3 regions of the Anabaena sp. UHCC 0399 genome follow, and region 1 is predicted to be linked to each of the others. Evidence: predicted binding sites of a transcription regulator. Region 1 holds the regulator's gene; each other region holds the start of a gene.
What was found. The regulator NtcA, encoded in region 1, controls nitrogen genes in cyanobacteria. The targets are predictions, from matches to a motif close to TNTGTANNNNNNNNTACANA.

Region 1 (4,220 bases):
CGTTTTGAATTGCTAATAGTTTTACTCTCAAAGGCCCAGCCGTGTAAGTGTCTTCTGCTGCTACTGCTTTAATTTCTATGGGTTGCCCGAATTGTCTCAATAGAGCAACAAAGCGAATAAACGTACCATCAATTTGTACACCTTCGACAATACCCGAATTTCTAGCACGAAATTGAGATGCTGAAATTAATAAATCTAATCTTTGCCTTAATTGGTATGAGGTCATAGTTTTAGCATCGGCGGTAGTTGTCGCCAATACCTCACCTTCAGAAAATACTAAGACATTTCTAGCTGTATCGGCGAAAAATTCTATCTGCTGTTCCCCCCTCACATAATTGCCAGCTGAGAAAATTCTCACTACGTATTCTCGACCATCGTTAATTTGTTTGATCAGCTGCTCAACTCTATCTGGAGTTACACGCAGCAGTTGTGTATTAGCAGCAGTTCCAGGTTCAGCTAATTCGATGCTAGCATTGCGATTGGCTTCTTGCAGTAGTTGCACAATTACTTGTTGGGCAGTAGTCGTTTGGTTAACACGCACTACAGCCGCCGCAATAACTTGACCCCGAACTAAAGCCAATTTACCCAAGCGTAAGTCACGATATGACTGGTAATATTTTTCCAGTCTCGCCACTTCCTGTTCTAGATAATCCTGTTGTCTTTCCAATTCTTTGAGTAGAGATTCCCGTTTGGCAATTACCTGTTCTCTTTGGGTAATTTCTAAATTGCGATTTTGGATGAGTTTATCTAGTTGGGCAATTTTTTGATCGCGTTGTTCTATGGCTTGTTGACGGTTAGCCAGTTCGCGATCACGTTGTTCTATGGCTTGTTGACGATTACTCAGTTCCCGATCGCGTTGTTCTATGGCTTGTTGACGGTTAGCTATTTCGCGATCGCGTTCGGCAATTGCTTTTTGGGCTTCTATATACAGCCGTCTACGTTCTGTCTCTAGTTTGGTAACAGCTATCTGTAGTGCTTTCCTTTGATTGTAAACACTTTGGAGTTCAGCTATAGCTTTTTGATACTGGTTTTGGGTGCGCTGGAGTTTAGTTTGGGTTTGAGCTAAATCTTGCTGCGCTGTAAATTTTTCTTTTTTGGTGGTTTCTAATTCCTGATTGGCTTGGTTGCGTTCAGCCTCTACCTGACTTTTTTGATCTTCAGCAACTTTGAGTTGTTCTCGTTTTTGTCGGAGGTCTTTTTGAATATCTTCTAACTCAAATACCCCTTTCCGTAAGCCTTCATCAGCCAAAAACAGAATAGCTAGGGTTGTGGCTGCTGTCAGTACACCACTAAAAATCGTTACCACTACAGCCGTGTTTTTGGGGCGAAGCTTAAAGAGAGAGAGGCGTGCTTTGCCAACTCTTGTGCCGATGCGATCGCCAACAGTGGCAATTACGCCTCCCAAAATTAAAATTGCTGCGATGAGGATGTAGCCGGTTGTCATCTTCAGCTACCGAAATGTTTCCAGATACAGCCTACTACTTTCAGTCATTGTCTGGGGAGGATGGGGGGGTCGGCAATAGCTGAAATTACTCAAGATTTTAGATTTAATGCCAACTATTGAGTGTTATCTAAAGAAATATAACACGCTCCACCGCCCCTGACCCCAATGGATTTTATGTGAACTGTCTGCTGAGAGTCACAGGTTTATGCACAGTAATCTTCTTTTTGTGAATCGAAATCATCTTTTTCTCACGCAGATCCCCTAATAATCTGGTAACTGTCACGCGCGTCGAACCAATTGCTTCTGCGATCGCTTGATGAGATAACTTCAAATCAATTGTGATCCCATCTGCACAAGGAATGCCAAAGTCACGACAGAGAATCAGTAAAAAACTAATCAACCTCGAACCCATGTCTCGGTGCGCTAAGGTTTCAATCATCATCTCTGTTTGCAAAATCCGCGAAGATAAACCCCGCAGCATCAACATTGATAATTCAGGATTTTCCTTGAGTGCTTGCTCTACTTGTTCAATTGGTGCAGACAGCAATTCTACTGGGGTAAATGCCACCGCATGGTAAAACCGATCAGATTTATTGCCCGTCAATAAAGACAGAACGCCAAAAACGCTATTTTCCCGCAATAGTGCAACTGTAATTTCTTCTCCTGCCTCATACACCCTGGAAAGCTTGACTGCGCCTTTCAAAAGAAAATAAACTCGTTCGGCAGGATCGCCAGGAAAAAAGATCGTTTTATTTCGTTCAAACGTTTCGACAACTGGTGGAAAAGCTCCAGTTGCCATCTGGCGAAAAACATTTGCTAGGGCCTTATCTTGTGTCACGATCATCTCCCTTCCCCTACCCAATGCCGGAATAACAAAAAAGTGAAAACTAATTACCTAAGAATACACCTGAAAAATCAATAAAGCACCGTTAACCTTGCTGTACTTTACTATACTTAAACCCATAACTTCATAGTTATTTGTTTATAATGATACCTAATTTCTGCTATTTTTAGCTAGCAGTTCTTGATAGATACTTCTGCTTGCTATAACCATCAGGTTTTTTCTCTAAAAACTTAAGTAATCTTGAGAATTTCTTAAGGAATAATATGTATTTTAAATCAAAAAAACACATTTACTAATTATTATTTTTGCCCATCATGTATAAAACAAATACAAACGTGCCTCAGATTCTAGTATGCTCATGAAGGCAGGAGTCAGGAGGTAGGGTGCAGGAGGCAAGAGGTAAAAGGTAAAAGAAAACAATACCTAATCCGCAGTTCCTTATCCCCAGTCACTAGTCCCCAGCCACCAGTCACCAGTCCCTAGCCTCTATTTTCATAAATCGCTTACATCAAGGGTTTCTATGCTGAATCTGAATGGAAAAAACGCTCTGGTAACGGGTATTGCCAATAACCGCTCTATTGCTTGGGGGATTGCCCAACAACTACACGCGGCAGGAGCGAATCTCGGCATTACCTATCTACCAGATGAAAGGGGCAAAATGGAGAAGAAAGTTGCTGAACTAGTAGAACCTCTCAACCCCAGTTTATTTGTTCCCTGTAATGTCCAAAACGACGAACAGATTCAATCTACCTTTGAGACAATCCGCGACAAGTGGGGACGACTAGATATTCTGATTCATTGTTTGGCCTTTGCTAACAAAGATGATTTAACTGGAGATTTTAGCCAAACTTCTCGTTCTGGCTTTGCTACAGCTTTAGACATTAGTACCTATTCACTTGTGCAGTTAAGTGGTGCAGCCAAACCATTAATGACAGAGGGGGGAAGTATCATTACCCTGACATATTTGGGTGGCGTGAGGGCAATTCCTAACTACAACGTTATGGGTGTGGCTAAGGCAGGATTAGAAGCTAGTGTGCGTTATTTAGCATCTGAACTCGGCCCTCAAAATATTCGCGTTAATGCCATCTCTGCGGGGCCTATCCGCACCTTAGCATCTAGTGCTGTTGGTGGCATCTTAGATATGATTCACCATGTCGAAGCCGTCGCTCCTTTGCGGCGTACTGTCACCCAAACAGAAGTAGGTAACACGGCGGCTTTCTTGGCTAGCGATTTATCTAGCGGTATCACAGGACAAGTCCTGTACGTGGATTCAGGATACGAAATCATGGGAATGTAATACGATTTGGGAAAGGGGCATATAAATTCAAAATTCAAAATACTCTACGAGAAGCAAGCTACAAAATTCAAAATTGTACTCCTCTGGAGAAGCAAGCTACGCGCTAGCGTCACGCAGTGAATAACTTGTGTCCCCAATCCCCAATCCCCAGCTTTTCAATGAGTGGATTTTAGATTATTCAATCCAAAATCTAAAATCCGTCTTGAAAAGTTTCCTACGGCGGGAAACCCGCCTACAGAACTTTCCGCAAAATCTAAAATTCCTAGTCCCCAGTTCCCAACCTCTATGCAAATCAGCGATTATCCCCAAGTTAATTTCTCCTCATCCTCTCGCGTTGCCTCAGTACATCGCACTACTGGTGAAACTGATGTGCAAGTTACTATCAACCTAGATGGTAGTGGCATTTGCCAAGCTGCCACAGGGATTCCGTTTTTGGATCATATGTTGCATCAAATTTCCTCTCACGGCTTGATTGATTTGGATGTCAAAGCCAAAGGTGACTGGGAGATTGACGACCACCACACTAATGAAGATGTAGGCATTACCCTAGGACAAGCTTTGCATAAGGCATTAGGCGACAGAAAAGGCATTGTCCGCTTTGGTAATTTTTTAGCCCCTTTAGATGAAGCTTTAGT
Region 2 (4,220 bases), on a different contig from region 1:
GAATATCGATATTCATGATAACTATCTTTTGGCAGTCCCAGATATGGGTGCGCCCTATGTCTCATCTCCTAGAGGACTGATTAATTATCAAGAATTGGGTATTTCTCCAGACTGCAAATACTTTAATTCTGGTGTGCTTGTCATGAATCTTAAAAAATGGAGAAAAGAGGAGACAAGTCAAAAAATATTTGAGTATTTAGATAAATATAAAAAGTATATACGTTGGCATGACCAAGATGCTATGAATGCAATTTTAGCAGGGCAATGGGAAACTATTGATTCCAGGTGGAATCAGATGCCGTACCTGTTTAGATATCAATCTTGGCAAGATAGTCCATATAGTGAAGAAGAATATAATAACCTAGTTAATCATCCTTTTATTATACATTTTTCTTCCCATGAAAAACCGTGGCATGATAACTGTAATCATCCAGAAAAACATTTATTTTTTGAATATTTGGATAGTAAAATCTGGTCAAGTTGGGGTGTTGAACAATTAGCTAAAAAACAAAGACAACAAAATCTAGCGGTGTTCAAAAAAACGTACATTTCACTAAAACAAAAAATTAAATTTTTGCTCCAAGGAGTTATCAAATCTTAGCTTTGGTACGCAAAAAAGCCACCCTATAGGGTGGCAAAATTTACACGTTTGGATATAATTGCAAACAGGTATTAATTAAGCGTCGTAATAAAGATAGAACTCATAAGGATGAGGACGCAATTGTAACTGCTTAACTTCGTTAGCTAGCTTGTAATCAATCCAGTTTTGGATAAAGTCTTCAGTGAATACGCCTGATTCTGTTAAGAAAGCGTGGTCATTTTCCAGTGCTTCCAATGCCAATTCTAAAGAACCAGGTGTGGAAGGAACTTTCGCCAGTTCTTCTGGAGAGAGTTCATAGATATTTTTGTCTAAAGGTTCACCGGGATGGATTTTGTTCTTGATCCCATCGATACCAGCACACAGCATGGCTGCAAATGCCAAGTAAGGGTTAGAGGTAGCGTCTGGACAACGGAACTCTAAACGCTTGGCTTTGGGGTTAGTACCAGAGAGAGGAATACGCACAGAAGCAGAACGATTACCTTGGGAGTAAGCCAAGTTTACAGGTGCTTCATAACCAGGCACTAGACGCTTGTAGGAGTTGGTGGAAGGATTGGTGATTGCCAACAATGCTGGTGCGTGTTTGAGAATACCACCAATGTAGTACAGTGCCATATCACTCAAACCAGCATACTTGTCGCCGGCAAACAGAGGTTTACCATCTTTCCAAATCGACTGGTGGGTGTGCATCCCAGAACCGTTATCGCCAAACACAGGTTTGGGCATGAAGGTAACGGTTCTGCCGTATTTGTTAGCTACGTTTTTGATCACGTATTTGTAGATCATCAACCAGTCAGCCGCTTCGATTAATTTACCAAAGCGGAAGCCCAATTCACACTGACCGCCGGTCGCTACTTCGTGGTGATGCTTTTCAATAGGCACACCTAGTTTTGCCATCGTCAACAGCATTTCTGTCCGCATATCTTGGAAAGTATCTGTTGGCGCAACTGGGAAGTAACCTTCTTTGAAGCGGGTTTTGTAACCGAGGTTGGGGCTTTCTTTTCTACCGAAATTCCAACGGCCTTCTATTGAATCTACGTGGTAGTATCCCTCGTTGGCAGTTTGGTCATAGCGGACATCATCAAAGATGAAGAATTCAGCTTCAGGGCCAAAGAAAGCGGTGTCACCAAGACCACTAGAAACTAAGTAGTCTACTGCTTTTTGAGCAATAACCCGTGGGCAACGGTTATACCATTCGCCAGTACGAGGTTCTTTGATGCTACAAATAATACTTAATGTTGGCTCTGCCATGAATGGGTCGATCCAAGCGGTGTTAGGATCTAGCACCATTGTCATGTCTGATTCTTCGATGCCTTTCCAACCCCGAATGCTGGAACCGTCGAAGGGTACACCATCAGAGAATGAAGTTTCGTCAATCTGGTCTTGGAACATCGTCAAATGCTGCCAAGTGCCGAGTGTATCGACGAATTTCAAATCAATCATCTGGATGTTTTCGTCTTGAATCATTTTCAAGACTTCTTGTGGGGTTGTCATTCGTTACTCCTTCTCTGCCAATTTCTTAACGTCAAACCAGAATCTGCCAAAGCATCCTAACCCTACTGAGCGGAACAAAGTTGTGACACACCTGAAATATCGTAGATTCTCTACATTAGAGAGTTTTGTAGTAGTTGTTACAGATCATCTGGATTACAGGTAATATTAACCTTTCTTTCGACATCTGCACAAAAGGGGGAAAGTTCATCTCAGAGGGGTCAACTTTGACATAGAATCCTTAAATAATAGATAGATGGTTTTTGTGCCAAATCTATATCTAGATAGCACAAAAATTTACTGGTGCGTAAGTGCGGCCAAATAAATATCAAACCACGATAGCAACGATTGGGAGAAGAAGGAATGCGTGACGCAGTAACAACCTTAATTAAGAATTATGACGTAACTGGTCGTTATTTTGACCGGAACGCGATCGACAGCTTGAAATCTTATTTTGAGAGTGGCACAGCTCGCGTACAAGCTGCGGCTGCAATTAACTCGAATGCGGCGGCACTTGTGAAGCAAGCTGGTGCTAAGTTGTTTGAAGAACTACCAGAGTTAATTCGTCCTGGTGGTAACGCTTATACAACTCGTCGTTATGCAGCTTGTTTGCGAGATATGGACTACTACCTGCGCTACGCTACATACGCGCTGGTTGCTGGTAATACCAACGTTTTAGATGAGCGTGTGTTGCAAGGTCTACGGGAAACCTACAATTCGCTGAGTGTACCTATTGCTCCGACAGTTCGCGGTGTGCAAATTCTTAAGGATTTGGTGAAAGAACAAGTAGCAGCTGCGGGTGTTAGCAGCACTGCTTTTGTGGATGAGCCATTTGACCACATCACTCGTGAGTTAAGCGAACAGGATGTGTAAGCAGTTAATAACTGTCAAGATGTCTGTTTACATAGTTTAATCAAGCGATCGCCTCTTGGCTGTGTGAAAAGGCGATCGCTTTTTTTGTTACATAAATTTATCATGATTGGTATGAAGGCGGTTAGAAAGTTTAATGGATGCGGCGTTAGCGGAGCTTACCGAAGGTATCGCTTTTTCTTTTTTCAATATAATAATACATAACTTTCATGGTATAATCTGTAACAAGATATATAGTTTTAGACCATAGTTCCATGAGTATCAATGATTTAGAATTTTTGCATGGTGCAGCTTTTATTCGACTCCTCAAAGAAACTTCCTATATATCTATAAGCTATTTATCTTCTATCCATTCATCTTTGTATCTTATAAAAAGCACAAATAAAGAGTCTGCTATTCTATTTAAAATATCGAGAAAACCCACTTCCTCTTGGTCATTTAGTTTCAGTCACCAGGAAGAAATAGCACTAGCAAGTTTTCATCAAATCTATCCTAATATCAAACTTTTTATAGCATTGATTTGTCATCGGGATGGAATTTGCTGTCTATCAGAAGAACAATTATCGTCAATTATTGATACTAGCGAGGGTTTAGTAAATCAGCGTGTTTCCATAAAAAGAGAATCAAGAGGTAGTTACTATGTTAAAGGTACAGGAAGAGTACCTTTAGAACGCACAATTCCCCAAAATAATTGGCCAGATGCAGTTTTATTAGCTTAAAGTAAATTATGACAAATACTTCTATTACAACAAATGGTTCTTGTATTGACAAATTAATTAAGAGACTAGAAAAGCAAATTGGGCAAGAAGAATCTAATAAACTTAAAGAAACTGCTATTGAAATTGTCCAAAACTGCGTCAATGTTTATTCAGAAACTTTTGGTAATGGTGATGTTGGAAAAGATAGTACAGGCTTAGTAAATCAACATTATAAAGGAAATGACCCTATTCCAAATGGCACAACAGGACTAATTTACGGTCGAGTTCAAAGTGGTAAAACCAACACGACTATTGCTACCTTAGCCCTGTCTTATGAAAATAACTTTCGTTGTTTTATTGTCTTAACTTCTGACAATACATGGTTAGGAAAACAAACTGCAAACCGTTTTAATAATCAAGTTCAAGGTGGTCCTGTTTTTTTTGATTGGGAAGCATGGAAAAAAGACCCCATTGATTTTGCTAAAACTAAAGTAATTCCTTATGTCAAAGATACAGGAGTAGTGTTAGTTTCCACTAAAAACCATCATCATCTAGATAATTTA
Region 3 (4,220 bases), on a different contig from region 1:
GTGGTTGGTCGATTTATCAAGCCTTACATAAAATTAATCCTTCCCCCTTTGCTAGCTATTGGCGTACACCTTGGGGTGAAGTTATTAGCTGTTCACCAGAAAGATTAGTTTTATTACAAAATGGGCAAGCCCAAACCAGACCGATCGCCGGCACGCGATCGCGTGGTATAACTCCAGAACAAGACCAGCAACTAGCTAAAGAACTCCTCAGCAACACCAAAGAACGGGCAGAACACATCATGCTGGTAGATTTGGAACGCAATGATTTAGGGCGAGTCTGTGAATGGGGAACAGTCACCGTTGATGAATTGCTGACCATTGAAAGATATAGTCACGTTATGCACCTTGTCAGCAATGTTACAGGGAAATTGAGCGATTGCACACCCATTGATTTAATTCGTGCCTTATTCCCTGGTGGTACAATTACAGGCTGTCCCAAAGTCCGGTGCATGGAAATCATCGAAGAACTAGAACCAGTGCGCCGCAGCTTATTCTACGGTTCATGCGGTTATTTAGATTGGCGCGGCAACCTAGACTTAAATATTCTCATCCGTACCCTACTACTAACCCCCAACGCCCCATTCAAAACCGTCTGGGGACAAGTAGGTGCTGGAATTGTCGCCGACAGTGACCCGGAAAAAGAATGGTACGAATCTCTGCACAAAGCCCAAGCGCAGTTGGCAGCATTGAAAATGGTTAGGGGAACAGGTGACAGGTGACAGGTGACAGGTGACAGGGGTGATTCAATTTTGAATTTTGAATTTTGAATTTTGAATTGAATTCCCCAAACTGTAACAATACAGACTGTTAAGATGAACAATTATTAGGAAAATTCCCCTGTTGGAGATTTTGCTCTAACGAGCGATAATTATGGCAACATAGAGAGATGTGAGAGTAAACAGCAGTATCAGAGTCGGCTTTTGCCCTGGACGAGTTCAAAGGGCGCATCCCATCGTTAGCGCATTGTAGAAGTTATCCCAAAGCCCACATACTCAGTCTGTTCTCTTTTGCTTTTTGTCTTGTTTTACTAGCTTCATCTACCTATCAGAAATATCAAGGTCGTCATCAACTTCATAAAAGGGTAGAATTTGCTGATTCTCAAATGAATTTCTACAAATATTCTGGCGAAAGGGAGATATTATCGTCTGGATGTTTGTACTTCACTGCCAAAAAATATATTATTCTCCTACTTGATTATTAGATGAATCCAGAAAGCGCAGAAACTTACATCAATCATCCCACTTGGGGCTTGCTATATCGGATCTGCATGGTTGATGATGCCCAGGATCTGTTCACTACACTCTACGCCCAACGCCTGTTTTTTTTGGTGGTGAACGACATGAAGGCACTGAAATTTCAACCCATAGGGCGTACAGAAGCCCGAATGTTGTTGGAAAATCGTTTGCGAACTTTGCGTCGTAATGGTCTGTCACAGGAGTACGATCAGCTTCAGAGTGTTTTCCAACGCACCTTCCAATGATTAGTTCGATTAGCGAACGTATTACTCAAATTCGTGCATCTATTCCAGCTTCAGTCAGGTTAATTGCTGTCACCAAGCAAATGCCAACTGAAGTTATTCGTGTTGCCTATGCAGCTGGTATCCGCGATTTTGCTGAAAATCGCATCCAAGAAGCTGCTACCAAACAAGAACAGTTACAAGAGTTCTCAGATATTACTTGGCATTTTATTGGCCATTTGCAAAGTAATAAAGCCAAAAAAGCCCTTGAACAATTTGACTGGATTCACTCCTTAGATAGTTTGCAGCTGGCACAGCGTTTAAATCAAGTAGCACAACAGCTAGGCGTAAGTCCCCAAGTGTGCCTACAAGTAAAAATCCTCCCTGATCCCAGTAAGTCGGGTTGGAGTGTGCCGGAACTACTAGCCGATTTACCTGCCCTCAACCAGTGTAAAAATTTACAAATTCAGGGTTTAATGACAATTCCGCCATTTGGTCTAGACGATACTGAAAGTCTTCATGTGTTTAATGAAACTCACCAGTTAGCCAAAGAAATTTCTGAACAAAACTGGGATCACATCAAAATGCAAGAGTTATCGATGGGTATGTCAGGGGACTACCAACTGGCAGTACAGGCTGGGGCAACAATGGTAAGATTAGGGACTATCTTGTTTGGTAAGCGCACTTAGGTAGAACAGCCCCATTATTTTTTGATCGTGTTTTTGGTTGCCCAGTATGAACTACGGTTAGACTAGAGTCATACTGGTGCTATAAAACACATAAAATATTTTTTTAATGAAAATAAAAAATCAGAAAAAGGTGTTGAAGTCAACTTCCTTTCGGATCAGTGTTGGGATATAATCTTGACTCAATTATTGTATCTAGGTTAATGTACAGACGTTCCATGTAATACCAATTTGAAAAAGAATCTGACAGATATACATACTCAAGAACTTGTGATATCTAGCTCCCTTAATTTTGAATTGTGAATTGGTACAACGTCAGCCCATTGCCAATAACAGTAGTAGATGCTACAAATAACGATAAAATTATTGGGATTGTCTGCCCTTTGTAGCTTTACCGTTAGCTACATCATTTGATGAACCGGAATAAATAGAGACAATTATCAGCAGGAGCGTCACTAAATGAATAATATATTTTCTAAACTACGAGACTTTGTAGGTCTCAATGAACAAGTGGAATACGAATACTACGAAGAAGAAGCAGATACAGATAACTACCAAAATTTGTATCAACAAGAAAATCCTCAGCCAGCACCAGCAGAAGCCACCCCACCTAATCGACGTTGGCGAGAACCAGTGACTACAATGGGTGATGAGGTAGTAACAGGAACAAAATCGACGATGGGGAATGTGATTGGTATGCCAGGAGCAATTAACGGAATTTCTGAAGTATTAGTTCTAGAACCTCGGACATTTGAAGAAATGCCCCAGGCAATTCAAGCATTGCGTGAGCGCAAGTCAGTAGTGTTGAATCTGACAATCATGGATCCAGATCAAGCACAACGTGCAGTTGATTTTGTAGCTGGTGGGACTTACGCATTAGATGGACATCAAGAACGCATTGGCGAAAGTATCTTTTTGTTTACGCCCAGCTGCGTGCAAGTCAGCACACAAGGTGGAGTCATTCATGAAGTACCCCAACCCCCAGCCCGTCCCTCTCGTCCTGCAACCCCCAGTCCAACTGCTTGGGGCAATGAACCTAACAGAATGGTACAATAAGGTTAGATTAGTCATTAGTCAATAGTCAAAAGTTAAAGGTTTTTGACTATTGACTATCGACAAATGACCAATGACTAAGTGACTAATGACTATAAAATTTGGCTTGATTGGTGGTGGGGTAATGGGAGAATCGCTGTTATCCCGCCTTATTGCGCGAGAAATTTATCACCCATCAGAAGTCATAGTCAGCGAACCCCAGCTAGTGCGCCAAGCTTTTTTAAAACAGAAATATGATGTGAGTGTCACCACAGATAATAGTCTGGTGTTCAGTCAAGCCCAAGAAGTGGTGTTTTTGGCAGTGAAACCGCAGGTATTTAGTGCGATCGCTCAAGAATTAGCAGAAATGATTTTAGTTTCAGGACACTCACCCCTAGTCATTTCCATTTTGGCGGGAGTGTCTTTAAGTCAGCTAGAAGCAGCATTCCCGCAATTACCAGTCATTAGAGCCATGCCCAACACCCCTGCCACAGTTGGTGCAGGTATGACAGCTATGTGCTTAGGTGCATACACCCACCCCCAACACCAAAAGTTAGCACAGCAGATATTCTCGGCTGTAGGGGAAATTGTCGAAGTGAGCGAATCCTTGATGGATGCAGTCACAGGGTTATCTGGGAGTGGCCCGGCTTACGTAGCCATCTTAGTAGAAGCCCTCGCCGATGGTGGAGTCGCCGCCGGATTACCGAGGTCAATAGCTAATCAACTAGCATTACAAACCGTATTAGGGACAAGCAAATTATTGCAAGATAGCAGAATGCACCCAGCCGAACTAAAAGACCGTGTTACCAGCCCTGGTGGAACAACAATTGCAGGTGTAGCTAAATTAGAACAAGCAGGATTTCGTTCCGCCTTAATTGAAGCAGTCAAAGCAGCTGCATTGCGATCGCAAGAATTGGGAAAATGAGAGAGTGGTGAGTGGGGAGTAGTGAGTGGTGAGTAGGAGAAAATAGAGAATTTTTCCCAATTCCCAATTCCCAATTCTTATTCTCACTAACGAAGTTGACAAAAGACTCGTTAATATAGTA

Region 2: glnA (type I glutamate--ammonia ligase) is a predicted target of NtcA. The motif match lies at 2,217-2,236, and genes of this name have one in related genera.
Region 3: VB693_RS03280 (cell division protein SepF) is a predicted target of NtcA. The motif match lies at 2,475-2,494, and genes of this name have one in related genera.

The regions. Positions count from the first base shown of each region.
Region 1 covers NZ_JAYGGZ010000069.1:12,446-16,665, forward strand. The annotation lists gene VB693_RS26305 (DUF3084 domain-containing protein) at 1-1,444, opposite strand, end outside; gene ntcA (global nitrogen regulator NtcA) at 1,617-2,288, opposite strand; gene fabI (enoyl-ACP reductase FabI) at 2,809-3,585, shown strand; gene hisB (imidazoleglycerol-phosphate dehydratase HisB) at 3,871-4,220, shown strand, end outside.
Region 2 covers NZ_JAYGGZ010000006.1:23,433-27,652, forward strand. The annotation lists gene VB693_RS04810 (glycosyltransferase family 8 protein) at 1-601, shown strand, start outside; gene glnA (type I glutamate--ammonia ligase) at 677-2,092, opposite strand; gene apcB (allophycocyanin subunit beta) at 2,453-2,962, shown strand; gene VB693_RS04825 (hypothetical protein) at 3,214-3,678, shown strand; gene VB693_RS04830 (Z1 domain-containing protein) at 3,687-4,220, shown strand, end outside.
Region 3 covers NZ_JAYGGZ010000004.1:80,585-84,804, reverse strand. The annotation lists gene VB693_RS03295 (anthranilate synthase component I) at 1-719, shown strand, start outside; gene pipX (transcriptional coactivator PipX) at 1,202-1,480, shown strand; gene VB693_RS03285 (YggS family pyridoxal phosphate-dependent enzyme) at 1,477-2,145, shown strand; gene VB693_RS03280 (cell division protein SepF) at 2,602-3,198, shown strand; gene proC (pyrroline-5-carboxylate reductase) at 3,284-4,099, shown strand.